Regions from separate parts of the Micromonospora sp. WMMD964 genome, predicted to be linked through region 1. Evidence: riboswitches for the same ligand, from Rfam matches in the RefSeq annotation. Region 1 holds a riboswitch; the other holds the start of a gene.

Region 1 (14,338 bases):
TCTCCGCGGCGGCCAGCGCGACCCGTTGGATGTCGAGCTGGTCCTGCCACAGGCCACGCGGCGCGACGAAGGTGTTCAACGCCCAGGCGATCTGCCAGGCGTACGCTTCGAACCCGCGCTCGGCGGCCTGCCGAACCACCCGAATCAGCACCCGGTGCTCCGCCGTGAACCAGGCGAGCGCGCCGCCGTGGTCGGTCGCCGGCCGCCTGGTGGGTACGGGCAGCGGCGGCACCGGCTCGATCGGGGGCCACTGCGGCTGGAGCAGTAGCGCGGCCGGATAGGCGGCGTGCAGGTAGTGGTCGTACAGGCGCTGTCGGGCGGCGGTGTGGTCGTCGGCGCGCTCCGACGACTCCGCCAGCTCGGCGGCATAGGCGCGGAGAAGATCGTGGAAGGCGTAGCGGCCGGGCGTGTGCTCGCTCAGCAGATTGAGCCGAGTCAACTCGCGCAGTCGCGGCGTGACGACTGCGGTCGGCTCACCGGCCAGTGCCGCGGCTGCGACGGCGGTCAGGTCCGGGCCCGGGTGCAGCCCCAGCAGGGTGAACAACCGGGCCGCGTCCGGCCGCAACGCCAGGTACGACCAGGAGAAGACGCGCCGCACGTCGCCGTCGGCCAACACGTCGAGCCGCGCCTCGGTGGAGTGCAACTCGGCGGCGATGGCGCTGAGCGGAAAGGTGGGGTGGGTGGCGACGCGTGCCGCCACTATCGCCAGCGCCAGCGGTAGCCGGCCGGCGGCCTCGACGATGTCGGCCACCGCACCCGGCTCGGAGGCGAGGCGGCCGACCCCGAGCCGGCCGGCGAGCAGGCTTGTCGACTCCTCCGCCGTGAGCACGCCCAGTGTCAACGGCACCGCGCACTCGGCGGCGATCAGGCCACCGAGCCGGTCCCGGCTGGTGACCACGACCATGCAGCCACCGGCACCGGGTAGCAGGGCGCGAACCTGGGCGGAGTCGCGGGCGTTGTCGAGCATCACGAGCATCCGGCGGGAGGCCAGCAGGCTGCGGTAGAGACCCGTCCGGGCCTCCGTGCCGGCGGGTATCCGGGAGTGCGGCACACCGAGCGCTTCGAGGAATTCGGACAGCGCGTCGAGCGGGGACACCACCCCGGCTTCGTCGTAGCCCCGAAGGTTGACATAGAGCTGGCCGTCGGGAAAGCGGTCGGCGACCCGGTGCGCCCAGTGCAGGGCCAGGGCGGTCTTGCCGACTCCAGCCATGCCGGACACCGCGGAGATGGCCACTGTGCCCGACCCCTGTGCACCGCCCTCCAGCAGCGCGTCGAGGCTCGCCAGTTCGGCGGCGCGACCGACGAACTCCGGTACCGCGCGCGGCAACTGCTCGGGGCGCAGGACGTGCGGCACCGGCGCCGGCCCGTCCGAGCCCGAGGGTGGGTGCGCTGCCAACCCCGGTCGGTGATGCAGGATGTCGTCGTACACCTTGACGAGCTCCGGTGCCGGATCGAGGCCGGTCTCCTCCGCCAGCGCCTGCCGAGCTTGTCGGAAGGCGTCCAGGGCGCCGGCCACGTCCCCGATGCGGTACAGGCCCACCATCAGCTGGCCCCAGGCACGCTGCCGCAGCGGATGCCGGTCGAGCAGGGACCGGAGCCGGCGCACCACGTCGGCCGGTGCGCCGAGCGCCAGCACCGCCTCCGCGTAGTCCTCCTCGACGAGCAGCCGGCGTTCCTCGAACTGCGCCACCCGCCTGGCCAGCGACGAACGCAGGGGCAGGTCCGACAGTGGGGCCCCGCGCCAAAGCCCCAGCGCGGCGGAGAGCTCGGCCTCGGCACGGTCCATGTCGGAGGCCGCGAGAGCGTCGCGCCCTCGGGCCGCAGCGGCGTCGAAGAGGTCCAGGTCCCGCTCGTCGGGGCCCACCCGGATCACGTAGCCGCCCGCCGCGGCGGTGATCCCGTTCCAGGACTCCCGGTCGCCCAGCGACTGCCGCAGCCCGCGAACGTAGGTGCGGAGGTTCGCCGCGGCCGACGCCGGCTCCTCGTCGCCCCACAGCATCGACGCCAACTCGTTGGTGCCGACGACCTCGTTCGGGCGCAACAGGAGGCCGGCCAGCAGGAGGCGTTGCTTCACCGAGCCCAGCGGAACCGGCCGGCCTTCGCGGTACACCCGGAACGGGCCGAGGATGTCGAAACGCAACCAGGCACCTCACATGTGGGCGCTGCAATCCGGACGCGCGCCGCACCCGGGATGACGGGGCGGGCGGGTGCCCTGTACGCCAGTTGTGCGGCGGATGTACCGGCCCCACCTTACCGTTCAACCGTTCCATCGCCCATCGAAGTATCCACTTCCGTCCAAACAGGGAGATGCATGTCTTCGCTCCACTCCATCCGCCGGGTGCTCGGTAAGGCTGCGGTCCCCGCGGTCGGCGCGGCGTTGGCCATCGGACTCAACGTCACGCTCGCCACGCCGGCCGCGGCCAGCGGCTCCTACACCGGCAGGGCGTACGTCCACGGCACCGGTGCGGTATCCGACGATTTCGATGACGAGGGCGTCGTCAACGTCGGGACGCACCGCAGCTCGAACGTCACCTGTCTGTGGCAGACCATTCTCTGGGCAAATGGTTACCTGCCCTCGTCCGGGATCGACGGCATCTTCGGCGACCAGACCGATGCCGCAACGAGGAACTTCCAGCGCGACAAGAGCCTCACCGCGGACGGTTCCGCCGGCCGGAACAGCTGGACGAAGGCCGGCGACAGGCTCGCGCAGACCGACGACCAGAGCGGGTGGCGGTACGTGGTGTACCGGGGGGCACGGGGCTCCAGGAGCGCGTACAGCGCGCACGAGTTCGTCCTGCAGCGATCGCCCGACGGGAACTACCGGTTCTACCCGCCGCAGGGCGGCGGCCCCTACTGGGCCACCTACAACACCCGCTCCTGCTGATCTTCAGGACCGGCTGGCTCCTTCCGGGGGCCGCCGGGGCGATGACGTCGCCTCGGCGGGCCCTGGAGGGCCGGGCCGTCGGCCGCTGCCCCGCCGAGCCGGCGGCCACCATCGCCGCCGCCCGCGAGCTGGTCACCGAGGTGGTCGGCTGAGCCTCTACCGGGGTGGCCGCCACCTGACAGGCATAGGGTGGTTGTCGTGACAGAGATGACCTATCGCCGGCTGGGCGACTCCGGGCTCGTGGTGTCCGTGGTCGGCATCGGCTGCAACAACTTCGGCCGCAAGCTCGACCTCGACGGCACCCGTGCGGTGGTGGACGCGGCACTGGACGCCGGGATCAACCTGTTCGACACCGCCGACATCTACGGTGAACCGCAGGGCGGCTCCGAGGAACTGCTCGGGCAGGCGCTCAAGGGCCGCCGGGACGACGTGGTGGTGGCCACCAAGTTCGGCATGGACATGCACGGCCTCAACGGGCCGGACTTCGGCGCCCGTGGCGCACGCCGCTACATCGCGCGAGCGGTGGAGGCGTCGCTGCGCCGGCTCGGCACCGATCACATCGACCTGTACCAGATGCACGAGCCCGACCCGGGCACCCCGATCGACGAGACCCTCGCCGCCCTGAACGACCTGGTGCGCGACGGCAAGGTGCGCTACCTGGGCAACTCCAACTTCGCCGGGTGGCAGATCGCCGACGCCGACTGGGTCGCCTCGTCCAACGGGCGGGCCCGCTTCATCAGCGCGCAGAACCACTACAGCCTGCTGGAGCGGTCCGTGGAGACCGAGGTGATCCCCGCGTGCGAGCGGTTCGGGCTGGGCATGCTTCCGTTCTTCCCACTCGCCAACGGCCTGCTCACCGGCAAGTACAAGCGCAGTGAGCAGCCCCCGGCCGGGAGCCGGCTCTCCGGCGGTGGCCGGTACGCGGAGCGGCTCGCCGCAGCCGACTGGGACACCATCGAGGCGATCGAGGCGTACGCGGCCGAGCGGGGTCTGAGCATGCTCCAGGTGGCGATCGGTGGGCTGGCCGCCCAGCCGGCGGTGACCTCGGTGATCGCCGGTGCCACCACGCCGGAGCAGGTCCTCGCCAACGCCGCCGCCGGCACCTGGGAGCCCGGCGACGAGGACCTGGCCGCGCTGCGCGCCATCCTCTGAGCGCGGTGGCGTGCCGGTTCCGTTGATCGAGGCCGCGCGCCGCGTTGATCCACTCGCGTTCCTGAAAGTCGGGGTGACCTGTCGCTGGGGACACCCCGACTTCAGGAAAGCAGAGACGGAACAGGGCCGGGCCGCTGTCGCGGCCCGGCCCTGTCGGCTACTGCCGATGGGTCAGGTGGTCGGGCGGCGGCGGCCGAACAGCATGGCCACCCCCATCGCCAGGGCGACGAGGACCAGGCCGGCCGCCGCGTACGGCCACCAGCCGGCACCCGCCCCGCCGTCCGCCGGCTTGTTCACCGCGACCGGCTCGGGCGCGGGCGGAGTCTGCGCGGCCCGGGCCTGCACCGTCGCGGTGGCCTTGCCCGACAGTGGGGCGGGGGAGTTGACGGTCACCTTCCACGTGCCGGCGGTGAGCACCGCGCCGCTGCTGTAGAAGCCCTGCCCCTCGGGCTGCGGTTCCAACTGCACCGGCCCGACCTTCTGCCCGTCCGGGCCGGTGGCGGTGAGGACCAGTCGTACCACCTGGTCCAGCCGACGCCCGTCGGGGTAGGTGGCCTGGATGGTGACCCCCTCGGCGCCGTCGCCGGCCACCACGAGTTTGAGTTCGTCGGCCTGCGCGGCCTGCGCCGCCTGAGCGGCCGTCGGGGCAGCGGCGAACACCGTCAGAGCCAGTCCGACGAACACGGCGGCCAACGCCTTGCGGATACCCGTCACGGACATCTCCTCACTACGGATGAGGGAGGCCCCTCCCCGACGCCGTGGCGTCGGGGAGGGGCCTCGTCGGATCAGAGCTGGCGACCGGGCGCGAGCCGGGTGGCATCGCCACCGAGCCGTCCGGTGCCCTTGACCGATTCGCCGTCGTTCGCCTTCACCCCGGCCTTACTGGCCGCGCCACCGAGCCGAACGATCATGGCATCGGCGTCCCGGATCAGGACGTCCCGGACCTCCGCCTCGCCCACCAGAGCGGTGTCGGAGGCGAGCGTCCGGAACGCGGTCAGCTGCCGCACCGCCGCCTTGTCGTCGCCGGCCGCCTCGGACTTGCGGACGGCGTCGAGCTTGTTGGTCAGCTGCTTGTGCGCCTTGGCCGAGAGTCGACCCGTCGCCTTGAACCGGTCCAGCAGACCCTGCATGTCCCGGAACGAGGTGGTGACGAAGAACCGGACCGTCGAGGTGGTCTCGTTGCCCGCCTTGTCGGTCGCGGTCACGGTCAGCTCGTGCAGGCCGAGCGACAGCTCGTACATGGCCTGCAGGGTGCCGCTGGCGTACGCCTCGCCGTCCAGCTTGCCGACCACGGTCGCGATGCCCGAGGTCGGGTCGACAGCCTGCCAGGACACCCGAACGTCCTGGCTGTCACCGTAGAGCTGGCCGTCGGCGATACCGGAGACCAGCAACGTCGGCTTGGTGCCGTCGATCTTCAGGACCGCCGACTTGAGCGTCTCGGCGTTGCCCGCCTTGTCGGTCGAGCGGTACAGCAGCTCGTGCTGCCCGTCACCGGTCACCTCGACCGGCGTCGTGTACGGCGTCCACGCCCCACCGTCCAGCGACCACTCCACCGTCTTGACGCCCGAACCGGCGTCGGTGGAGGCCAGCACGACCGGGATCGTCCCGTTGTGCCAACCGGCGTCGTTCGCCGGAGCGAACGTCGCGGTGGTCACCGGCGCGGTGGCGTCGATCTTGACCGAGACGGTCTTCGTCGCCTCCACGTTGCCGGCCTTGTCGGTCGAGCGGAACCGCAGCTCGTGCTCGCCGTCACCGGTGACCTCCACCGGGGCGGTGTACGCCGTCCAGGTGGTGGCACCGTCCAGCTGGTACTCGGTGGTGGCGAGCCCGCTGCCGCCGGCCTCGTCGGCGGCGGTGAGGGTCACCGTCACCGCCCCGGTGTACCACCCCTCGGTCGGGGTGCCGGACACCGACGACGTGGTCACCGGCGCGGTCTCGTCGGCCACCTCCGTGCTCAACCGGAAGTAGTCGAACGCGGCGGTCTTCGAGGCCGTCTGGTTGGCGCCGAGGGTGAACAACCCGACCTTCGGGGTGGCACCCACCGCGGTGTTGGTCAGCGCCTCCAACGCGGTCCAGGTCGTCCCGTCGGCCGAGTATGACGCGGTGAACGTGTCGCCGGTGCGGGCCAACCGGAGGTGCCACACGGCACTGGTCAGGCTGGTCGCCTCCGGCTGCGGGTTCTGGACCGCCCCACCGATCTCGCTGCGGAACTCGATCCGCCGCGTCACCGCCGAGCCGGCCTGGTTGTCCGCGATGAAGTCGAACTTCAGGTAGTTGTCGTCGTCGGCCTGCACGAGCAGACCGGCCTGCTGGTACTGCTCGTTCAGCAGGCTGCCGTCGACCTTCGTCTCCAGGGTCCAGTCGCCCGAGGGCGCGGTCTGGAGGATGAAGTTCTTCGGCCCGGTGTTGTCGGTGCCGTAGATGTCACCGTTGGGCACGTCGATGCGCAGCGCGCCACCGGTGACCCGGTAACCGGTCGGGTCCTCCCGAAGGATCGCGTCCCACCGGCACTTGTCCAAGGTGTCACCGTTGAACTCGTCCGACGGGTCGACCGGGCCGGCCGGGGCGTCCGGCGTGACCTGGAACGAATCGAAGGCCGCGTTGACGACCGGTGCCTCGGTGCCGCCGTTGAGGGCGAAGACCCCGATGCGCGGGTTGGTGATGCCGGCGAGCGCGGCCGAACGGCCGACCGGGGTGAAGGTCTGCCCGTCGGCCGAGACGGCCGCGGTCAGGTTCGTCCCGTCGCTGGTGACCCGCAGGTACACGGTGTCACCGGCCGGTGCGTTGGTGGCGTCGGCGGCCTCGTTGCGAGGCGTGCCGGCCGTCTCCCGGATGAACTCCACCCGACGGCTGCCGTTGTACAGCAGGTCCAGCTTGGCGTAGTTGTCGTCGTCGCCGTACACCAGCAGACCTGCCTGCTGGTAGTTGGCCGTCACCGGGAGGGTGACCTTGGTGGTCATCTCCCAGGCACCGGTCGGCGCCGCCTGGAGCACCAGGTTCGTGGCGTCGTTGCGAGCGCCGTAGAGGTCACCAACAGCGGTGGGCAGCTGGAGCGCGCCGCCACTGAGCGAGTAGAGCTGGTTCTCCCGGATGACGCTGGTCCAGCGCTCCTTGTCGAGGCTGTTGCCGTTGAAGTCGTCCGAACGCGCCCCGAAGCAGGACGTGTCCGGAGCGTCCACCCGCACCGGCACCGTGGCGTACGCCTTGGCGCCCTTGCTGTCGGTCACCGTGAGGGTGGCCGTGAACGTGCCCGCGGTGGTGTAGGTGTGGCCGGCGTCCAGAGTGGTCGCCGTGCCCCCGTCACCGAAGTCCCAGGCGTACGTCAACGGGGTGTCGCCCTCGGCGTCGGTGGCCGTGCCGTCGAAGGCGACGGTGACCGGTGCGGTGCCGGTGGCCGGGTTGGCCGTGGCGCTGACCACCGGCGGCGCGTTCTCGGTGACACCGCGGCCGACGAAGTCCATCCAGTTGACGTTGAACAGCGAACCGGTGCCGCCGTTCGGGTCGCGGGCCAGGAAGTACAGCGAGCCGCTCGCGGCACCGGTGACCGGCGCGCTCACATCCGTGTACGTCTGCCACGCACCGGTCGCCGGCACGGTCGCCGTGGCGACCACCGGTCCGTCGACCGCACCCGCGCGGACCTCGATCCGACCACCCGCGGCGGCCGAGGCGGCCCGGAAGCGGATCTCGGTGATGTTGGTCAGGTCCGCGGGGGCGAGCGACCACCAGTCGCCGTCCTCGATGAACCCGATGTTCTGCCCGCCGCCGGCGGTGTCGGAGCCGGTCTCCCGCTGCACGCCGGCGTCGCCGCCGCCGGTGCTCACCGGAGCGCGCCCGGTGGCGGTGAAGAACTCGGCCTGCTTGCGCTTGGGCTGCAGGACCTCGATCACCCGACCGGTGAGCGGGCTGGCCCCGCCGGCGCCACCGTCATCGGTGTAGGTGGCCTCGAAGACCGCGAACACGTTCGCCTCGGCGCCGTGCCCGGAGGCGAGCGACGTCTGGACGGTGCCGGTGCAGCCGGTGTGCTGCTCCAGCGGGTGGGCGTGCTCGTCGTGGCCCAGCAGGACCTGGAGGTTGACCCGGTCACAGTCGATCTCCCCGTCCTCCGGGTCGGTCACCTTGATCGAGTAGCGGACCTGGTCACCCCACTCGAAGAATCCACCGTCCGGCGGGAACTCGATCGTGACAGTCGGGGACGTGTTGCCCACGGTGATCGGCACGTTGGCCACCGCGGTACGGCCCTTCGGGTTGGTGACGGTGAGCTGGGCGGTGTAGTTGCCCGCCGCGGCGTAGGTGTGCGTCGGGTTCGCCTCGGTGGAGGTCTGCCCGTCGCCGAAGGCCCAGGCGTAGGTGAGCGTGCCACCGTCCGGGTCCCGGGATCCGGCACTGGAGAAGGTGACCGTCAACGGTGCCGCACCCGAGGTCGGGGTGGCGGACGCCGCCGCGATCGGCGCGCGGTCACCGGCGGTGTAGTCGATCCGGTAGACGCCCGAGTTGTCGTTGTTGCCGCCGAAGCCGCTGCCCCACTCGATCAGGTACAGCGCGCCGTCGGGGCCGAACTCGAAGTCCATCGGCCGGATCATGCTCATGCCGGTGAGCAGCTGGTTGATGTCCACAAGCGACTTGCCGTCGGCAGTCACCTGCATCGTGTACATCTTGTTCTGGTTCCACTCGCCGAGCAGCGCCTTGCCGTCGTAGTACGCCGGCCACTTGCGGGTGGAGTCGAGGTCGGCGTCGTAGCGGTAGACCGGGCCACCCATCGGGGCGCCGCCGCCGCCGATCTCCGGGTAGCGCGCGTCACCGGCGTACCCGTAGTCGACGGTCGCCGGGACGACCGGCGGGAGGTTGGTCAGACCGGTGTTGTTGGGCGAGTTGTTGACCGGTGCGGCGCAGTCGAACTTCGGGCCGCTCGGCCCGGACGGGAACGTGTAGTCGTTGTACGCCTCGTTCGTGCCCGTGCAGTACGGCCAGCCGTAGTTGCCCGGGGTGACGATGTTCCACTCGACCAGACCGCGCGGGCCCCGGTTCGGGTTGTCCGAGTTGGCGTCCGGCCCGTAGTCGCCGACGTACAGCGTGTTGGTCTTCGGGTCGGTGCCGATCCGGAACGGGTTGCGGAAGCCCATCGCGTAGATCTCGGGACGGGTCTTCTCGGTGCCCGCCGGGAAGAGGTTGCCGGCCGGAACGGTGTACGTCCCGTCGTCCTCCGGGTGGATCCGGATCACCTTGCCGCGCAGGTCGTTCGTGTTGGCCGAGGTGCGCTGCGCGTCGTAGTCCTGGCGGCCCGCCCGCTCGTCGATCGGCGTGTACGAGTTCGACTCGAACGGGTTGGTGTTGTCACCGGTGGCCAGGTAGAGGTTGCCCTCGCTGTCGAACGTCATGCTGCCGCCGGCGTGGCAGCAGGTGTTGCGCTGGGTGTCGACCCGCAGCACCTGCTTCTCACTGGCCGGGTTGATGGTGTCGCCGGTCACCGTGAACCGGGACAGCAGGTTGCGGGCGACCCCGTCGTTCGGGGCGTAGTACAGGTACACCCAGTTGTTGGTGGCGAAGTCCGGGTCGAGCCGGATGCCGATCAGGCCGTCCTCGTTGCCGGTGAAGACGTCCAGGTCGACGGCGGTGACGGTGTTGCCGGTGTCCGGCTTGATGATCTGCACGCGACCGTCACGCTCGATGTAGAAGACCCGCCCGTCGGGGGCGATGTCCAACTCCATCGGGTTGCTGGTGTTGCTGTCCAGCGCCACCTTCTCGAAGTTCGAGGTCTTCGAGGCGCCGCAGTCGGCGTCCTGGACACCTGCCGCGGTGCGGATGCCGCCGAGCAGGTGGGAGAGGAAGCCGGGCTCGGCGTACGACTCCCGGGTGTGGCCGCCGCCGGTGTACCAGGAACGACCACCGTCGTAGTCCTGACACCAGGCGATCGGGTGGTCGGCGCCCATCGCGCCGGCACCGGCCGTGTAACTCTTCTCGTCCAGGCTGGCCAGCACGTGCACGTCCGGCCGCGGGTTGGTCTGGTAGTTGTACCACTCGTCGAAGCGGGACCAGCGGTCCGGCAACTCGGCGGTGGACGGGTGCGCGTGGTCCTCCACCTTCACGGTGGCCTGCTGGTTCTGCGGGTGGTTGGCGAAGTACGCGCCGACCAGGTCGCCGTACCAGGGCCAGTTGTACTCGGTGTCCGACGCGGCGTGGATGCCGACGTAGCCGCCGCCGGCCTTCACGTAGCGCTCGAACGCCGCCTGCTGCTCGGCGTTGAGCACGTCACCGGTGGTGGAGAGCCAGATCACCGCCTTGTACTTCGCCAGGTTGGCGTCGTTGAATGCGGCGCCGTCCTCGGAGTTGTCAACGGTGAATCCGTTGGCGGCACCGAGCTGCTGGATAGCGGCGATGCCGGTGGGGATGGAGTCGTGCCGGAAGCCGGCAGTCTTGGAGAAGATCAGGACGGAGAAGGGATCGGCCGCTGCCTTTGGTGCCTTGGGCACCACCTGGCTGACCGGGGCGCCGGCCGGCGCCTCTCGTGGGGGGACCTGGGCGGCTGCCTGGGCAGGCGTGCCGAACAGGGTGGTCGAGGCCATGGCCAGGGAGATGAGTGTTGCGGTGATGGGTACGCGGGCACGACGAGAACGGGACACGCCGCCTCCTGTGTCGTAGTGACAGAGAGCTCGCGGGAGTCGGCTCGCCGAACGCCCTCCCTCGTGGAGCCGGTGGTGACGCCGTGCCAGGGTGCCCCACCGACATTTTGTCGAATCGCTGAACAAATTAATTCGGCTGGCTCGATGTCGGGCAAGATGCCGACGGGTAACGGTTCTGCAACGGCGGGCGACATTCCGAACAGGACCGTATGAAGTGCCCCATCGATCTTGTTCGTCGCGGCCCGCCCGGACGCCGCCGACCCCGCCTTGGCAGACCGGCGGATCTGTCGTACGGTGACACGCAAGTAACCCACGGGAGCCCGGTGTACCGGGCTGAGAGGGGGGCTGACAGCCCCCGACCGTCGAACCTGATCCGGGTAATGCCGGCGCAGGGAGGAGTGTTGCCGTGCCGTCCCTGGGGCGACTGCATCTGATCACCGACACCCGACCCGGGCGTGACCCGCTCACCGTGGTCCGGGCCGCCCTCACCGCGGCCCGCGCCGACCTGGTGGTGCAGGTCCGGGTCGAGGACTCCGCCACCGACCGCGAGGCGTACGACCTGGCCCGGCGGGTGCTGGCGCTGTGTGCCCCGTACGAGGCGACCTGCCTGGTCAACGACCGGCTGCACGTGGCGCTGGCGGTCGGCGCGGCCGGCGGGCACGTGGGGGCCGACGACCTGCCGGTCGCCGCCGCCCGCCGGGTGCTCGGCCCCGCCGGAGTGCTCGGTGCCACCGCCCGCGCGCCGGGTCCGGCCGCCGAGGCGGTCGCCGCCGGAGCCGGCTACCTGGGCGTCGGGCCGTGCCACACCACCAGCACCAAGTCCGGCCTGCCCGACCCCATCGGGCCCGCCGGGGTACGCGCCGTCGTCGACGCCGTCGACGTGCCGGTCATCGCGATCGGCGGAGTGACCGCCGCGCGGGTGCCGGCGCTGCGGGCCGCCGGGGCGTACGGGGTGGCCGTCGTCGGTGCCGTCTCCGCTGCCGCCGACCCGGCCCGGGCGACGGCCGAGCTGATCGAGGCGCTGACGTGCTGACCGGCCGGTTCCCGTCACCGCCGTCGAGCGACCGGGTCCGGCCGGATGTGGCGGTGGTGGGGGCGGGGCCGATCGGGCTGTCCATCGCCTGGCGCTGTGCCACCCGGGGGCTGCGGGTGGTGGTGCACGATCCGGCACCCGGATCGGGGGCCTCCGCGGTGGCCGCCGGCATGCTCTCCCCGGTCGCCGAGGCGTACTTCGGTGAGCGGCAGCTGACCGAACTGCTCCTGGCGTCCGCCGCCCGCTGGCCGGGGTTCGCCGCCGAGCTGACCGAGGTGACCGGCGTCGAGATCGGCTACCGGACCGAGGGCACGCTGATGGTCGGGCTCACCGGCGACGACCTGGCCGAGGCGCGCCGGCTCTGGGCGTACCAACAGGGGTTGGGACTTCCGGTGACCCCGCTGCGCCCCAGTGAGCTGCGCGACCACGAGCCGGCGCTCGCCCCGAGAGTGCGCGGCGGCGCGCTCGCGCCGACCGACCACCAGGTGGACCCCCGACTGCTGGTGCCGGCGCTGCGCGTGGCGGCGCAGCAGGCCGGCGCGGTCCTCGTGCCGCGACCCGTTCAGCGGCTGTCCGATGTGGACGCCCGGGTCACTGTGGTCGCCGCCGGCTGCGGGGCCGCGGCACTCACCGGTCTGCCGGTGCGGCCGGTCAAGGGCCAGATCCTCCGGCTCCGCGCGCCCGACGGCGTCGCGCCGGGCTTCCGGCACGTGATCCGGGGGTACGCCGACGGCGAACCCGTCTACCTCGTGCCCCGTGCCGACGGCGAGGTCGTGCTCGGCGCGACAGTCGAGGAGCGGTCGGACACCACTGTCACCGCCGGTGCCGTGCAGCGCCTGCTGCGCGCCGGAGTCGACCTGCTGCCCGAGCTGGCCGAGTACGACCTGGTCGAGGCGGTCGCCGGGCTGCGCCCAGGCACCCCGGACAACGCGCCGATCCTCGGCCCGCTGCCCGGCCGTCCGGACGTCCTGGCCGCCACCGGGCATCACCGGCACGGCATCGTGCTCGCCCCGATCACCGCCGACCTGATCGCGGATCTGGTGCTCGGCGGCGGACCCGACCCGCTGCTCACGCCGTTGCGCCCGGAGCGGTTCTCCGCCCGGACGCCCGGCGGCAGCTCTGATCGCAGCACGGAGGGGGACCAGTGGAGTTGACGGTGAACGGGGCCGGACGCAGCGTGCCGGGTGGCACGTCGGTCGCCGACCTGGTGCGCGACATCGTGCCCGAACAGCGCGGGGTGGCGGTCGCCGTCAACGGCGAGGTCGTACCCCGGGCGGGTTGGCCGGCCACGGCGCTGCGCGACGGCGACCGGGTCGAGGTGCTCACCGCGGCGCAGGGCGGGTGAGCGGCATGCCGTTCGAACTGGGCGGGGAGACGTTCACCTCGCGGTTGATCCTCGGCACCGGCGGTGCCGCGAACCTGCACGTCCTGGAGCAGGCGATCCGGGCGTCCGGCACCGAGCTGGTCACGCTGGCGTTGCGTCGGGTGGGCACCGCTCCGGGCTCCACCGGCGGATTGCTGGACCTGCTGGACCGGTGCGGGGTACGCCTGCTGCCGAACACCGCCGGCTGTCACACCGCGACCGAGGCGGTCAAGGTGGCCCGGCTGGCCCGGGACGCGTTCGACACCGACTGGGTCAAACTGGAGGTGATCGGCGACGAGCGCACGCTGCTGCCCGACGGGGTGGAACTGCTCCGCGCCGCCGAGGAGCTGGTCGCCGACGGCTTCACCGTGCTGCCGTACACCAGCGACGACCCGGTGTTGGCGCGTCGCCTCGCCGACGTGGGCTGCGCGGCGGTGATGCCGGCCGGCTCACCGATCGGGTCGGGGCTCGGCATCGGCAACCCGCACCACATCCGGCTCATCCGGCAGGGTGTGGACGTTCCGGTGATCCTCGACGCGGGCATCGGCACCGCCTCCGACGCCGCCCTGGCCATGGAGTTGGGCTGCGACGGGGTGCTGCTGGCCAGCGCTGTCACCCGGGCGGCCGACCCGGTGGCGATGGCGACCGCGATGCGGTACGCGGTCGAGGCGGGACACCTGGCGGCCGGTGCCGGTCGGATCGCCCGACGCTTCCACGCGCTCGCCTCCACCCCCGACGAGGGAAGACCCGACCTGTGACCGGGCCGGACGGCGTCGTCGTGCTGACCGACCGGCTCGTGGCCCGGGACCGGCTCGACCGGGTCGTGGCGGGGGCCGTGGCCGGGGGAGTGCGCTGGGTGGTGCTGCGGGAGAAGGACCTGCCCCGAGCCGAACGCGCCGCCCTCGCCGCCGACCTGCGCGCGATCCTCGCCGACGTCGGCGGGACCCTCGTCGTCGCCGGTCCCGACCCGCTCGGAGGCGACGCGGTCCACCTACCGGCCGCCGGTCCGTACCCACCACCGACCCACACCGTCGTCGGCCGCTCCTGCCACGACAAGGCCGAGTTGGACCGCCTGACCACCGAGCACTACGCCACCATCTCCCCGGTCTACCCGACCAGAACAAAACCGGGCTACGGCCCACCCCTTGGCTCCGACGGCCTGCGAAAGCTTGTCGAGGTCAGCCCCGTGCCCGTGCTGGCCCTCGGCGGAATCGAAACCCCACAACAGGTAACCGCCAGCGTAAGAGCAGGAGCAGCAGGCATAGCCGTCCTGGGCGCGATCATGCGAT
Region 2 (14,338 bases), 680 kb from region 1:
GAGCCGGTAGCCGGTGCCGTCCTCGGTCGGCTCGGCGGTGGTGGCCAGCCGGGCCGGGTCGGAGCCGACGTCGGGCTCGGTGAGCAGGAACGCGGACACCTCACCGGCGGAGAGGCGGGGCAGGAAGCGCTGCTTCTGCTCGGCGGTGCCGAACATCTTCAGCGGCTGCGGCACACCGATCGACTGGTGCGCCGAGAGCAGCGCGCCGATGGCGGGGCTGACCGAGCCGGCCAGCATCAGCGCCCGGCAGTAGTGCAGGTTGCTCAGGCCGAGCCCGCCGTACTTCCGGTCGATCTTCATGCCGAACGCGCCGAGGTCGGCCAGGCCGTGGAACACCGAGTCCGGAATGGAGCCGTCACGTTCGATGGCCGCGCCGTCCACCTCGGAGGTCAGGAAGGCGCGGAACCGACCGAGGAACTCCTCGGCACGTGCCACGTCGCCCGGGTCGGACCGGGGCCACGGGTCGATCAGGTCGAGCCGGAACCGACCCAGGAACAACTCCTTGCCGAAGCTGGGTCGGTCCCAGGTGGACTCGCGGGCGGCCTCGGCGACCTGCCGGGCCTCCTTCTCGGAGACCTGCCCGGCCTCCGCCGGCAACGGCGCGGCGGCTCCGGTGGTGGTCTCGGAATCAGGGCCGTCCGGCGCCGGTCGGCCGTTCTGCGTCGTGGTCACGGCTGCCCCCTCGAACCTCGGTGCGGCTGCGTCGACGTGCGCGCAAACGCAACGCTACCCCCGGTTGTTACCCAGGGGTAGCGCTGCGTGAAACTCGGTGTGGTCAGCCGACGCTGAGAGTCTCCGGGTCGTCGTCATCGTCGTCGATGTCGTCCTCACCCCAGTTGCGGCGGACGAACGGCAGGATCACCCAGAACACGAGGAACCAGATGCCGGTCAGGGCGCTGAGCAGGAAGGCGATCGGCCGGTCCAGCACGAAGTCGGTGATCAACAGTACGGCGCTGACCATGGCGATCAGCATGAAGGCGAGACCACCGGTGGCCATCCGGTGGGCGAACCGCACCAGTTCCGGCTTGCGGCCCTGCCGGAACAACGCCCGGTGGAACGCCACCGGCGAGATGATCAGCGCGGTGGCGGCGGCCGCCGCGAGCAGCGCGACGATGTAGACGTCCCGCTGGAACTCGCTGGTCCGGGTGAAGCCGTTACTGAACGGCAGGGTGAGCAGGAAGGCGAAGAGGATCTGCACGCCGGTCTGCGCGACCCGCAACTCCTGGAGCAGGTCGGCGAAGTTACGCTGCCAACGCTGCTTCTCGGTCTCCTTGGACACGCGCTACCTCCGGTGCGACGCTACTGCCGGCGGTCCCGGCCGCCGGCAGCAACGCCAATGCCCCACCCGGCCGAGCGCGAAACAGGTTCACGACATCTCCCGTTCACTTCGGGGACGCAGGTCGGCCACAAGCACCAGCCGAGCCACCGCCGGCAGCCTCAGGAGCCGCGCCGGATCCGACCCGCGTAGCGCGCCTCCAACTCCGTGTTGTGCGCGTCGCCGTCCGGGATGTTCGCCGACAGGTAGACCGGGGGCCGCTCCCCCGCCGCCAGCAACCGCGCCACCACCTCCACGGTGACCTGCTGGGCCAGCAGGGCGGCGGTGATCGAGGAGACCGCGCCGACCGCGCCACCGCCGGGAAGGGGCAGGGTCGCGTCGCCGTACGGAGCGCCGTTGTCGAGCACCACGTCGGCCAGATCACCCAGCTTGCGCCCGGACGGGTGCCGGGAGGTCATCCGGCCGGAGTGCTGCGCCGAGGTGATCGCCACCAGCCCGTGGCCGCGCTCCTTGACCACTGTGGCGAACTCCACCATCGCGCCGTTGACCCCCGAGTTGGAGGCGAGCACGAAGACGTCGGTGGGCCGTACCGGGGCCAGCTCGTAGAGGCGGTGCGCCACAGCGGGATCGCGCTCCAGCAGCGGACCGAGCCGGTCGGCGGGTTCACCGCCGAGCAGCACCAGGTCACGCAACGCGATCCGGTTGGTCGGCACCAGACCACCCGCCCGTCCCGCGATCTCCATCGCCAGGGCCTCCGAGTGCCCCGTGCCGAACGCGTGCACCACACCGTCGGCGCGTACGGCCTCGGCGATCAGGTCCGCGGCCCGGCCCACCGCCTCCCGCTGGCTGGCGGCCACCCGGCCGATCGTCTCGGTCACCACGGCCAGGTAGTCCTCGGCACTCACCGTCATGCGTCCTCCGTCGTCCGATTGCGGGCCATCTAGTCAACCGTGCCCGAGTCGAGCGGGTCGACCAGGGTGCCCCGCGTTCCAGCAGCTCAGGCTGTTCCGCCGGCTCGGGCCAGGATCGCCTCGGCGAGCGGACCCGGTGCCTCGTCCGGGATCCAGTGGCTGACGCCGGTCAGCTGCACGAAGCGGTAGTCCGCGGTCACGTTCGCCGCACACGCGTCGGCGGCGGTCCGGCCGATGGCGACGTCCTGGTCACTCCACACGTACGTGCTGGGTACCGCGACCGGGCCGACCGCGGCCAGGTCGGCGCGGGACATCGCCCGGTACCAGTTCAGCGCCGCGGTGAGCGCCCCGGGCTCGCGCATCGGGTCGGCGTAGCGGTCCACCCGGGGCCGGTCACCGACCCCACCGAGCAGTTTGCGCAGCGCGGTGGCGTGCCACGCCAGCAGCACCTTCTCCGCCTTGCCCGGCTTACGGAACAGCGCGATGTACGACGACCGGGCCCTCTGTCGACTGTCGTCGGCCAGCGCGTGCGCCATGGCCGCCGGGTGAGGCACGGACACCGCGGTCAGGGTGCGGACCCGCTCGGCGTGCCGGGCGGCGACCGCCCAGGCCACGACCGCACCCCAGTCGTGCCCGACCAGGTGGACGGCGTCCAGACCGAGGGCGTCGAGCACCGCCACCACGTCGGCGACCAGCTCCGGGATCCGGTAGTCGGCCACCGCCGTGGGCCGCGCGCCCGGCGAGTAACCCCGCTGGTCCAGCGCGTACGTGCGCAGCCCGGCGGCGTGCAGTGTCGGCACGACGTCGTCCCACTCACCGCTGTGCTGCGGAAATCCGTGCAGCAGCAGAACGGGTACGCCGTCCGGCGGACCATCGACGGTTACCTCGAACGTGAAGCCTCGTGCGTCGACCCGCATGATCGGAAGCGTACCCAGCCGGGGGTCGGCCGGTCGCTCCCACAGGTCAGGCTGATGCCCTGCTGGGCCCACGCCCCCGGTCGGTGTTAGCGTCAGCGAGACAACTTCACATCCGACAGGGGAGCGCACAGCGCTGAGAGTGCGGGCATGCCCGCAGACCCTCGAACCTGATCTGGGTAATGCCAGCGCAGGGAGTTCGGTCGACCTCCAGCCGCGCCGTCGTCCGGTGCCACCGGACGCGGCGTGCGTCTTCTCCTGGTTCGCACTCACGAACTGGGAGCAACACATGAAATCCACCACCGACACCCACCGTTGGCGGACCATCGACATCGTGGTCGCCTCGGTGATCGCGGTCGCCTTCGGCGTCATCTTCTGGGCGTGGGGCCTGGTGTGGAGCGCCACCGAGGGCGCGTTCGCCTTCTTCCCACCGGCGCAGACGCTGCTCTACGGCGTCTGGTTGATGCCGGCCGTGATCGGCGGCCTGGTCATCCGCAAGCCCGGTGCCGCGCTCTACTGCGAGACGGTCGCCGCGGTCCTCTCCGCGCTGCTGGGCAGCCAGTGGGCCGGCACGGTGATCCCGCAGGGCATCGTGCAGGGCATCGGCGCGGAGTTGGCGTTCGCCGCCTTCCGGTACCGGTCCTTCCGGCTGCCGACCGCCGTCCTGGCCGGCGCGCTGACCGGTCTCAGCGCCGCGTTGTTCGACTTCTTCATCTGGAACGTCGAGACCGAACTGACCGACTACCGCATCCCGTACGCGCTGATCACCATCGTCAGCGCCACCGTGATCGCCGGTGCCGGAGGCTGGCTGCTGACCAAGGCACTGGCCAACACCGGCGTCCTGGACCGGTTCCCGGCGGGCCGGGACCGAGCCCTGATCTGATCCCGGGCCCGGATGCGTTGATCAAGAGGTTTGCGTCAACCGGAGGCGGAATCCTGACGCAAACCTCTTGATCAACAACGAGAAGCCGTGCGGAAGGGGGTTCGGTGGGCGCGGTCGTTCTGCGGGGGTTCGGGTGGCGGCACGCCGGGCGGCGCGCGTGGGCTCTGCGCGGCGTCGACCTGCGGGTCGAGGTCGGAGAACGGGTTCTGCTGCTCGGGCCCTCGGGAGCCGGGAAGAGCACCTTGCTCAGCGCGCTGGCCGGGCTGCTCCCCGAAGACTCCGGCGAGCAGGAGGGCATCGTCGAGATCGACGGGCTCGACCCCCGCAAGGGACGGGAACGCGTCGGCATCGTCTTCCAGGACCCGGAAACCCAACTGGTGATGGCACGCTGCGGCGACGACGTCGCCTTCGGGCTGGAGAACCGGGGAGTGCCGACCGGCGAGATCTGGCCCCGGGTGGACGAGGCGCTGCACCGGGTCGGCTTCCCGTACCCCCGGAACCGCAACACGGCCGCGCTCTCCGGCGGCGAGCAGCAACGCCTCGCCCTGGCCGGCGCGCTCGCCCTCCGCCCCGACCTGCTGCTGCTCGACGAGCCCACAGCCAACCTCGACCCGGCCGGGGCCGAGCTGATCCGGCGGGCGGTGGCCGGCGCGCTGGACGACGACACCACGCTGATCCTGGTCGAGCACCGGGTCGCCGAGGCGCTGCCGCTTGTCGACCGGGTGGTCGTCCTGGAACCCGGCGGCGGCGTCCGCGCGGACGGCACCCCCGAGGCCGTCTTCGCCGCCCACGGTGCCGCCCTGGCCGCCGAGGGGGTGTGGGTGCCGGGTCACCCCATCGCGCCCCGCCCGGCCACCGCCGCGCCCGGGGAACTGTTGCTCACCGCCGACCGGCTCGGCCTGCCACCCCGGCTGGCCTCCACCGACCTTGCGGTACGCGCCGGCGAGGCGCTCGCCGTACGCGGACCCAACGGCGTCGGCAAGTCCACCCTGGCGTTGCTGCTCGGCGGGCTGCTCCGGCCGGGCAGCGGGCGGGTCACCGCCTCCCCCGGGTTGGCCGGTGCGGACCACCGCACTCCCCCGCACCGCTGGCGCGCCCCCGCCCTGGCCCGGCGGATCGGGTCGGTCTTCCAGGACCCGGAGCACCAGTTCGTCACCAGCACCGTCTTCGACGAGCTGGCGCTCGGCCCGCGCCGGACCGGTCAACCCGAGTCAGCCGTCAAGCAGACCGTGGCCGAACTGCTGGAACGGTTGCGGCTGGCCCGACTCGCCGCCGCCAACCCGTACACCCTCTCGGGTGGTGAGGCGCGGCGGCTGAGCGTGGCGACCGCCCTGGCCACCGCGCCCCGCCTGTTGATCTGCGACGAACCCACCTTCGGGCAGGACCGGCGGACCTGGCGGGAGCTGGTCGACCTCTTCGCCGACCTGCGCGACGCCGGACACGGCGTGGTCGCGGTCACCCACGACGCGGATTTCGTCGCCGCGCTCGCCGACCGCAGCGTCACCCTGCGGCCGACCTCCGGTGACGACCGATGATCAGCATCGAGCCGGTCGCCGCGCCCGGTGCGCCACTGGCCCGCCGCAACCCGGTGGCGAAGGTCGCCGCCGCGCTGGTCTTCTCGTTCACCCTGCTGGCCACCCTGGACCCGGTGGCCCCGGCGATCGCCATCGCGCTCGAACTCGCCGTGCTGCCGCTGTTCGGCATCCGCTACCGGGTGCTGGCGCGGCGGGCCTGGCCACTGCTCCTCAGCGCCGCCGGCATCCTGGTCACCCTGGTGCTCTTCGCCGCCGACCGGTCCGGCCGGGTCCTGCTGGACGCGGGGCCGGTGTTCGTCAGTACCGGCGTGCTGCTCACCGCGCTCGGCCTGGTGCTGCGGGTCTTCGCGGTGGCGCTGCCCGGTGTCATCGTCTTCGCGACCACCGACCCCACCGACCTGGCCGACTCGTTGATCCAGAATGCGAAGGCTCCGGCCCGGTTCGCCATCGGGGCGCTGGCCGCGTTCCGGCTGGTGCCGCTCCTCGGACAGGAGTGGCAGATGATAAGCATGGCGCGTCGGGCGCGGGGCGTCGACGCGGGACGCAACCCGCTGGCCAAGCTGAGACTGTTCGCCTCCACCGCGTTCGCGCTGCTGGTCGGTGCGATCCGTCGAGGCACCCGGCTGGCCGTGGCGATGGACGCGCGAGGCTTCGACGCCGGTACGCCCCGGACCGTGGCCCGCCGCCAGCACTTCACCCCCGCCGACGGGCTTCTCGTCGTCGGCGCGGCACTCCTGGCCGGAGCGGCCCTGACCACGAGCGTCCTCCTCGGCACCTTCCGCCCACTGATCGGCTGACTCGGCCCTTCCGCCGCTCCCGCCCCGAGAGCTGCGGCGCTCGTCACCCCCCGCTGGTCGCGCGCCGTCGGCCGCCCGCCGCTGGCCGCCCGCCGCCAAGATCCGCACAACAACAGGGATGTAGTGGCCTCGTTGGTGGAGGAGGCCACTACATCCCTGATATTGCTGTCATGTCCCAGCACCCCCGCGTGGCGAGGACGCCAGGACGTCCGGTCAGCTGCGGCGGAAGGCGTAGCGGCGGGTCTGGCCGGCCTGTCGGCTACGGCCGCCGCCCGAGCGACCGCCGCCACCCTGGGGCGGTCCGGCCGTCGGTGCCGCCGGTCGCCCGGCAGACTTCGGCAGGTCTGCCACCGCCGGAGCGTCGACCGCCGCGGGCACGTCGATCGACGGCGTCAGCTCACCGAGCACCGCCGCCGACTCGACCCGCACCGCTGGCAGCACCGGCTCGGGCAGCGACACCGGCACCGTCGACTCGACCCGCACCGCCGGCACCGCCGGCTCGGACAGCGACACCGGCACCGCCGGCTCGGCCGGCACCGCCGACTCCACCAGGACCGGCGGCAACGCCGACTCAGCCGGCACCGTGCGCTCGACCGGCACCGCCTGCTCGATCGCGAGGTCGGGGCGGGATCGGCCGTGGGCGGCCGTCTGGTCGGTGCCGAGTGGGGTTCTACGGGACTTCTTCGGATTGCGCCTGGCAGGCATCCGGGCCTCCTTCGGTGCCGACCGACTGGCCGGTCCCGCGCGTCGGCGGTCGGTCGGATCGGCTGGTGGCCGCCGCGCGACGCGACGGTCGAACAGGGAAGGAACTGCTCGCCGGGGTCGGACACAGCCAGCGCCGCCGAACGGCGGGAGGACATGCGGGACGCCCGCGAGCGCACGGACCGCGACGCGGGGCGGCGGGCCGGCTCGGAAGGTGGGGCGTCAGTAACGCATGGCCGTACCCTAACCGCCCTCCGAGCGGACGCGCACCCGATTTACTGGCACGATCGGCACATGCTGATCGCGTTCTCGATCACCCCGCTCGGCGGTGACGACTCCGTGGGTGACCTGGTCGCCGAGGCGGTACGGGTGGTCCGGGCATCCGGCCTACCCAACCGGACCGATGCCATGTTCACCACCGTCGAGGGCGAGTGGGACGAGGTGATGGCGGTGGTGAAGCGCGCGGTCGACGTGGTCGCCGCCCGGGCACCCCGGGTGAGCGTGGTGCTCAAGGCCGACGTCCGCCCAGGGGTGACCGACGCGCTCACCGGAAAGGTCGCCCGGATCGAAGCCCGCCTCGCCGAGGGTTGACCGGTCCCGCACGGTGTACCCCGTGGCGCCGACCGCCGCCACCAACAACAGCCTCGCCGCCACCAACAGCAGCCTCGCCACCACCCCGAGTATCAGAGGGTGGATCACTGGTCCCGGATCAGCCCACATCACGATAGGTTCGGAACGCCAATAGTGGTGACGAGAGGTGGCGGCACGGATGGCTGAGCAGGCGAGGGCACAAATCGGTGTGACCGGGTTGGCGGTGATGGGTCGCAACGTGGCCCGCAACCTGGCCCGCAACGGCTTCACGGTGGCAGTGCACAACCGCTCGCCGGAGCGCACCCGCAGCCTCGTCGCGGAGCACGGCGACGAGGGCACGTTCGTGCCCGGCGAGACGATGGCCGACTTCGTGGCGTCACTGGAACGGCCGCGCGCAGTCATCGTCATGGTCAAGGCCGGTGCGCCCACCGACGCGGTGATCGACGAGTTGGTGCCTCTGCTGGAAGAGGGCGACATCATCGTCGACTGCGGCAACGCCCACTTCGCCGACACCCGCCGCCGCGAGGAGGCGCTGCGCGCGCAGGGGCTGCACTTCAGCGGCACCGGCGTCTCCGGCGGTGAGGAGGGCGCGCTGCTCGGTCCGAGCATCATGCCGGGCGGCTCCGCCGAGTCGTACGCCAAGCTCGGGCCGATGTTCGAGAAGATCGCCGCGCAGGTGGACGGTGTGCCGTGCTGCATGCACGTCGGGCCGGACGGCGCCGGGCACTTCGTCAAGATGGTCCACAACGGCATCGAGTACGCCGACATGCAGCTCATCGCCGAGGCGTACGACCTGCTCCGCTCCGGTCTGGACGCCAAGCCGGCGGAGATCGCGGAGATCTTCCGCGACTGGAACGACGGCGAGCTGGGGTCGTTCCTCATCGAGATCACCGCCGATGTGCTCGCGCACACCGACGCGGAGACCGGCCGGCCGTTCGTGGACATCGTGCAGGACCGGGCCGAGCAGAAGGGCACCGGCCGGTGGACCGTGCAGAGCGCCCTGGACCTGGGCATCCCGATCACCGGGATCGCCGAGGCGACCTTCGCCCGCTCACTGTCCGGGCACGTCGACCAGCGGGAGGCCGCCCGCCGCGCGTTCCCCGACGCGGGTGACAAGTGGCAGGTCACCGACCGGGACGCGTTCGTCGAGGACGTCCGCCGGGCGCTGCTCGCTTCCAAGATCGTCGCGTACGCGCAGGGCTTCGACCACATCCGGGCCGGCAGCCAGGAGTACGACTGGGACATCGACCTCGGCGGCACGGCGACCATCTGGCGGGGCGGCTGCATCATCCGGGCCCGCTTCCTCGACCGCATCCGTGAGGCGTACGACCAGCAGCCCGACCTGCCGACGCTGCTGGTGGCGCCGTACTTCGCCGATGCGGTCGCGGCCGGTGTGCCGAGCTGGCGACGGGTGGTGGGCGACGCGACCCGGGCCGGTGTGCCGACGCCCGCGTTCTCGTCGTCGCTGGCGTACTTCGACGCGCTACGCGCCGAGCGGCTTCCCGCCGCGCTGATCCAGGGCCTGCGGGACAACTTCGGCGCGCACACCTACCAGCGGGTGGACCGGGACGGCTCGTTCCACACCACGTGGGCCGCCGACCGCACCGAGTCGCCAGCGTAAGACAAACCACGGCCCACGGCCCACGGCAAGATCGCTCGATCCTTGATGTAGTGGCCTCCGCGACGCAGGGAGGCCACTACATCAATGTTCGGGCACGATCATGCTGGCCGCGGATCGCGGGAGACGACCGCGCCGTGGAGGGCGCCCCGATCGCGGGAGACCACCGACCACGGGAGACGTCGGCTGTGCGGGCAGCACCGGTCAGTTGATCGTGGCGTGCATCTCCCAGACGAGGATCTCGGCCGGTTCGTCGGCGGTGACCCGTCGGCCGCCGGTCATGGTCAGCCGGGCGGCGTCGCCGGTGTTGAGCGGCCCGCTGCCCTCCAGCGTCACTGAGCCGTCGGGCACGTACAGGTGCACGAAGGGCGCGTCGGGGATGGTGACCTCGTCGCCGGGGGTGAGTCGGGCGGCGTGCAGCGTCGCGTACCGGTTGCGGATCCGGATCGCGGACGCGCCGTCGTAACGGTCCATCCCGGAGGCGATCGGCACGAGGCCACCGCGCAGCAGCTCGTCCTCGATCTCCAGCTGCTCGTAGCCGGGGTCGACGCCCTGCTCGTCGGGGAGCACCCACATCTGCACGAAGTGCACCGGGTCGCTGTGCGGCTCCTGGTTGTCGAGCCGCCAGGCGTCGTTCTTCTCCGAGTGCAGGATGCCGGTTCCGGCGCTCATCCGCTGGGCCAGCCCCGGGTAGATGACGCCGGAGTGCCCGGTGGAGTCCTGGTGCACCAGGGAGCCGCGCAGCACCCAGGTGACGATCTCCATGTCCTGGTGGGGGTGGGTCTCGAAACCGGCACCCGGGCGTACCACGTCGTCGTTGTTGACCAGCAGCAGACCATGGTGGGTGTTGGCCGGGTCGTAGTGCCGGGAGAACGAGAACGAGTGCTTGGAGTCCAACCAGGAGATCCGGGTGGCGAAGCGGTCGTCGGCGCGACGGACGTCGACCGCGGGGGCCGGTGCGGTCACCAGGCACGCTGCCCGGCGTCGGGGATCGACGGCGCCCAGGTCAGGGCGGGCTCTCCGGTGGCCAGTTCGGCGATCTCGCCGGTACGCAGCTGCGGCGTGTGGCCGAACTCGGCGCAGTGCTGCTCGGCGATCTCGGCACAGATGTCGGCCACCTGCTCGCAGATCGGGTCACCCAGATCGGCCGCGTTCAACGCCATGATCATCTTGAACCGGAGATCCCGCATGTTCACCTCCGAGCGCCACTGTCCCGCCACCTTCGGACCCTACCCGCCGCCCATACCCGGCACCCCGGAACCGCGCAGCAGCCCAAGATCGACACAACGTCGGCGATGTGGGGGCATCCCGGCGAGGCAACGCCGCCAGATCGCCGACCTGGAGTGGATCAAGGCGCCGACCGCAGACAAGCCCCGGCGCCGCACGCCCACCCGAGCACAGCACAGCGCGGCGCCGCCCGCACTCGGGTGCGGGCGGCGCCGGGGGCAGGTGAGATTGGTCAGAAGAAGCGGCGGCGCTTGGCCTTCTGGGGGCGGAGCAGGTCGGCGCCCTTGGTCAGCAGCCGGGTCGCCCCGGAGGGACCACGTCGGGCCTCCAGGGTGTGGCTGAGTCGACGGGCGCCGGCCGCGGCTACCGGCACCGCGATCGCCATCACCGCCCACTGGGCAATGCGCTTCTGGATCATGTGGGTTCACCTCCGTCAGTGGCTTCTGACGTCACTGATACCCAGTGTGACGTGCGGGTAAGCGCGTCAGCTCAGAACCGGGGCGACCGGGTTGGGCAGCGCCCCGCCGAAGCGCCGGTCCCGCTGCGCGAACAGCTCGCACGCGTACCAGAGGTGGCGGCGGTCGAAGTCGGGCCAGAGGGTGTCCAGGAAGACCAACTCGGCGTACGCGGTCTGCCAGAGCAGGAAGTTGGAGATCCGTTCCTCCCCGGAGGGGCGCAGGAACAGGTCCACCTCGGGGATCTCCGGGTGGTAGAGGTACTTCGCGACGGTCTTCTCGGTGACCTTCGCCGGGTCCAGTCGACCGGCCGCCACGTCCCGGGCGATCGCGGCGGCGGCGTCACCGATCTCGGCCTGCCCGCCGTAGTTGACGCAGAACTGCAGGGTCAGCGTCGAGTTGCCCTGGGACATCTCCTCGGCGGTCTGCAACTCGGAGATGACGCTCTTCCACAACCGCCCGGGGCGACCCGACCAGACCACCCGGACGCCGAGGTCGACCAACTGGTCGCGACGGCGGCGGATGACATCCCGGTTGAACCCCATCAGGAACCGGACCTCGTCCGGCGAGCGCCGCCAGTTCTCGGTGGAGAAGGCGTACGCCGACAGGTACGGGATGCCCATCTCGATGGCACCCTCGATGGTGTCGAAGAGGCTGTGCTCCCCCGCCTCGTGCCCCTTGGTGCGGGGCAGCCCGCGCTCCTTGGCCCACCGACCGTTGCCGTCCATCACCACCGCCACGTGCTTCGGCACCGCCTCGGTGGGCAGTGCCGGCGGCCGGGCGCCGGACGGGTGTGGTGTCGGCGGGGTCGGCTCACGCCGGCTGGCCTTCTTGGATCGGATCACTCGGTCACTCCCTGTTCGCGCCGTCCGCCCCGGCCTCGACGTCGCCCTGTGGCCGGAGCACCACGGCTCCGCCGCCTTCCGGGGGCGGGGCCGTGCCGGCCGCCGAGGGACCCCGGTCGACCAGCGGCAGCGAGCGTAGCGCGCGCTCCAGGTGCCACTGCAGGTGAGCGGCGACCAGTCCGCTGCACTCCCGGCGTACCCCGGTGTCGGTGGCGTCGGCGACCACCCAGTCGCCGGTGGTCAGCGCGGACATCAGGTCGATGGTGGCCGGCGCGGGGTGGGCCGCGCCGGGTGGCCGGCAGTCGGGGCAGACGGCGCCGCCGGCCGGCACGGAGAACGCCCGGTGCCGGCCGGGGGTGCCGCAGACCGCGCAGGCGACGAGCGCCGGCGCCCAGCCCGCGAGGGCCATCCCCCGCAACAGGTACGCGTCGAGGACCAGGGTGGTGGCGTGCTCACCCCGGGACAGCGCCTTGAGTGCGCCCAGGGTGAGCTGGAACAGCCGCAGCGACGGCTCCCGCTCGACCGGGGTCAGCCGCTCGGCGGTCTCGGCGATCGCGCTGGCCGCCGTGTAGCGCGGGTAGTCCCCCAGGAACCGTTTGCCGTACAGGTCGATGCCCTCGGCCTGGCTGACGGTGTGCAGCGCGCTGCCGTGGTTGCCCTTCGGGTCTCCGGCGAGCTGGAGGTCGACGTGGCCGAACGGTTCCAGCCGGGCGCCGAACTTGCTGGTGGTGCGGCGGACCCCTCGGGCCACCGCGCGCAGCCGGCCGTGTCGACGGGTGAGCAGGGTGATGATCCGGTCGGACTCGCCGAGTTTCTGCACACGCAGCACCACCGCGTCGTCGCGGTAGAGCTGTCGGCGGTACCCGGCCATCGGGCCATTCTCCCTCGGGGTGCGATATCAGGGTTGGTTCGGGGTGCAGGCGCGGAGTAACCCCGATGCGCGCGGCTCTTCACCGGTCGTAGCGTGCTGGCCATGGCAATGCAACCGACCTCCGGCGGTCTCCGTCGGCGCGCCGCCGCCCCCGTGGCCCTGGGGCTGGCGACCACCCTCATCGTGCTCGCCGGGTGCGACAACCTGGCCATGCGTCGGCTCGACTACGACGACACCGAGCCGGTGAAGATCACCAACATCCGGGTGCTGCCGGGTTCCGGCGATGTGGTCGTCCGGGGCACCGGCACCGCGGCGGAGGCGCGGATCAAGCGGGTGGTGCGCTACCAGGGCGGCGAGCCGCAGGCCCGGTACGAGATCAAGGGCAGCGAGCTGGTGCTGGACACCGACTGCGGCGACCGGTGCAGCGTCTCCTACGAGGTCACCGTGCCGGAGGGGGTGGCCCTCCAGGGCGAGTCCGGTTCGGGTGACGTCGAGCTGAGCAGGGTCGGCGCGGTGGAGCTTCGGCTGGGTTCGGGTGACGTACGGGTCACCGGGGCCGATGGCAAGGTCGAGGTGGAGACCGGCTCCGGCAACATCGACGTGAGCGAGGTCAGCGGGGCCGTACGCCTGCGCGCCGGGTCCGGTGACATCACCGCACGACGGCTCGTCGCCACCACGGATGCCGAGGCGGGCTCCGGCAATGTCACAGTCGAGCTGGAAACACCGGCTGCGGCGCGGGTGCACGCGTCCAGCGGCGACGTGACGTTGCTGGTGCCGCCGGGCAGCTACCGGGTGCGCTCCGGTGCGGGCTCCGGCGACACTCGGGTCACCGTCGCCGACGACCCGGCCGCGTCCCTGGTGCTCGACGGTTCGGCCGGCAGCGGCAACGTGACGATCAGCCAACGTTGACGTCGACGCTGGTCGGCTCCCCGGCCGACCGCTGGGCCGGCACCGCGGCCGGCTCGGGCACACGCCTGGACGACCCCGCACCGACGGAGTCGCCCGACAGCGCACCGGACCGGGCATCCGGCCCGGCAGGGGGCTCGCCGACGGGCGCGGCCGCCTCGGCCGGGCGCGGCGGGCCACCGGGGATCAGCTCCGGGCGGCGACGGGCGGCGACGTCCTCGACCCAGCCGACGGCGAGGGTGACCAGTCCGACCAGCGCGAAGACCAGCAGCACCCGGATGGCCAACCCCACCGGGTCCTGGTGGGACCAACCCACCACGTCGACGAGCGGGGTGAGCGCCACCACGAACGGCATGTGCCAGAGATAGACGGTGAGCGCCCGCCGGTTGACGACTGTCACCGCCCGGTCGGCCAGCCGACTGCGACTCAGCCACGCCACCCCGGAGGGGGCCCGACCCAGGACGACCAGGATGAACGCGGCCGACCAGAGGGCGTTGCCCAGGTGGTTGTCGTTCAGGTCGTACCCGCGTGGGCCGGGATGCCCGACGATCCAGGCACCGCCGCCCACCGCGAGGGCGGCCGCCACCGGGTAGAGCACCCGGCCGGAGAGCCGGCGCAGCATCCCGGCGTGGTGGGCGAAGCCCAGCGTCCACGCCCCGAAGTACAGCCCGAACTCGCGCAGCACCGGTGGTGCCGGGTAGATCCCCGCTTCGATCGCCACCAGGAGGAGGTACGGGGCCAGCACCGTGGGCAGCGGGGCACGCCGGAACAGCCAGAACGCCACGGGTGAGGCGAGCACGAACCACA

The links. Region 1 has a riboswitch for thiamine pyrophosphate ahead of thiE (thiamine phosphate synthase). Riboswitches for the same ligand answer to the same signal wherever they lie in the genome.
Region 2: it holds a riboswitch for thiamine pyrophosphate, as region 1 does, so the genes downstream of both, O7616_RS29365 (ECF transporter S component) here and thiE (thiamine phosphate synthase) in region 1, are expected to answer to the same signal.

What each region holds. Positions count from the first base shown of each region.
Region 1 is NZ_CP120860.1:312,137-326,474, reverse strand. It holds gene O7616_RS01460 (BTAD domain-containing putative transcriptional regulator) at 1-2,140, opposite strand, end outside; gene O7616_RS01455 (peptidoglycan-binding domain-containing protein) at 2,312-2,884, shown strand; gene O7616_RS01450 (aldo/keto reductase) at 3,092-4,036, shown strand; gene O7616_RS01445 (hypothetical protein) at 4,208-4,750, opposite strand; gene O7616_RS01440 (ThuA domain-containing protein) at 4,822-10,653, opposite strand; TPP riboswitch at 10,956-11,065, shown strand; gene thiE (thiamine phosphate synthase) at 11,060-11,686, shown strand; gene thiO (glycine oxidase ThiO) at 11,683-12,840, shown strand; gene thiS (sulfur carrier protein ThiS) at 12,831-13,031, shown strand; gene O7616_RS01420 (thiazole synthase) at 13,028-13,807, shown strand; gene O7616_RS01415 (thiamine phosphate synthase) at 13,804-14,338, shown strand, end outside.
Region 2 is NZ_CP120860.1:6,453,502-6,467,839, forward strand. It holds gene O7616_RS29345 (acyl-CoA dehydrogenase family protein) at 1-672, opposite strand, end outside; gene O7616_RS29350 (DUF6328 family protein) at 776-1,279, opposite strand; gene O7616_RS29355 (SIS domain-containing protein) at 1,438-2,187, opposite strand; gene O7616_RS29360 (alpha/beta fold hydrolase) at 2,274-3,104, opposite strand; TPP riboswitch at 3,212-3,316, shown strand; gene O7616_RS29365 (ECF transporter S component) at 3,391-3,984, shown strand; gene O7616_RS29370 (ABC transporter ATP-binding protein) at 4,089-5,519, shown strand; gene O7616_RS29375 (energy-coupling factor transporter transmembrane component T) at 5,516-6,316, shown strand; gene O7616_RS29380 (hypothetical protein) at 6,530-7,021, opposite strand; gene O7616_RS29385 (thiamine-binding protein) at 7,313-7,609, shown strand; gene gndA (NADP-dependent phosphogluconate dehydrogenase) at 7,788-9,230, shown strand; gene O7616_RS29395 (pirin-like bicupin family protein) at 9,432-10,193, opposite strand; gene O7616_RS29400 (thioredoxin reductase) at 10,190-10,447, opposite strand; gene O7616_RS29405 (hypothetical protein) at 10,687-10,872, opposite strand; gene O7616_RS29410 (isoprenyl transferase) at 10,939-11,754, opposite strand; gene recO (DNA repair protein RecO) at 11,759-12,625, opposite strand; gene O7616_RS29420 (DUF4097 family beta strand repeat-containing protein) at 12,728-13,534, shown strand; gene O7616_RS29425 (acyltransferase) at 13,521-14,338, opposite strand, start outside.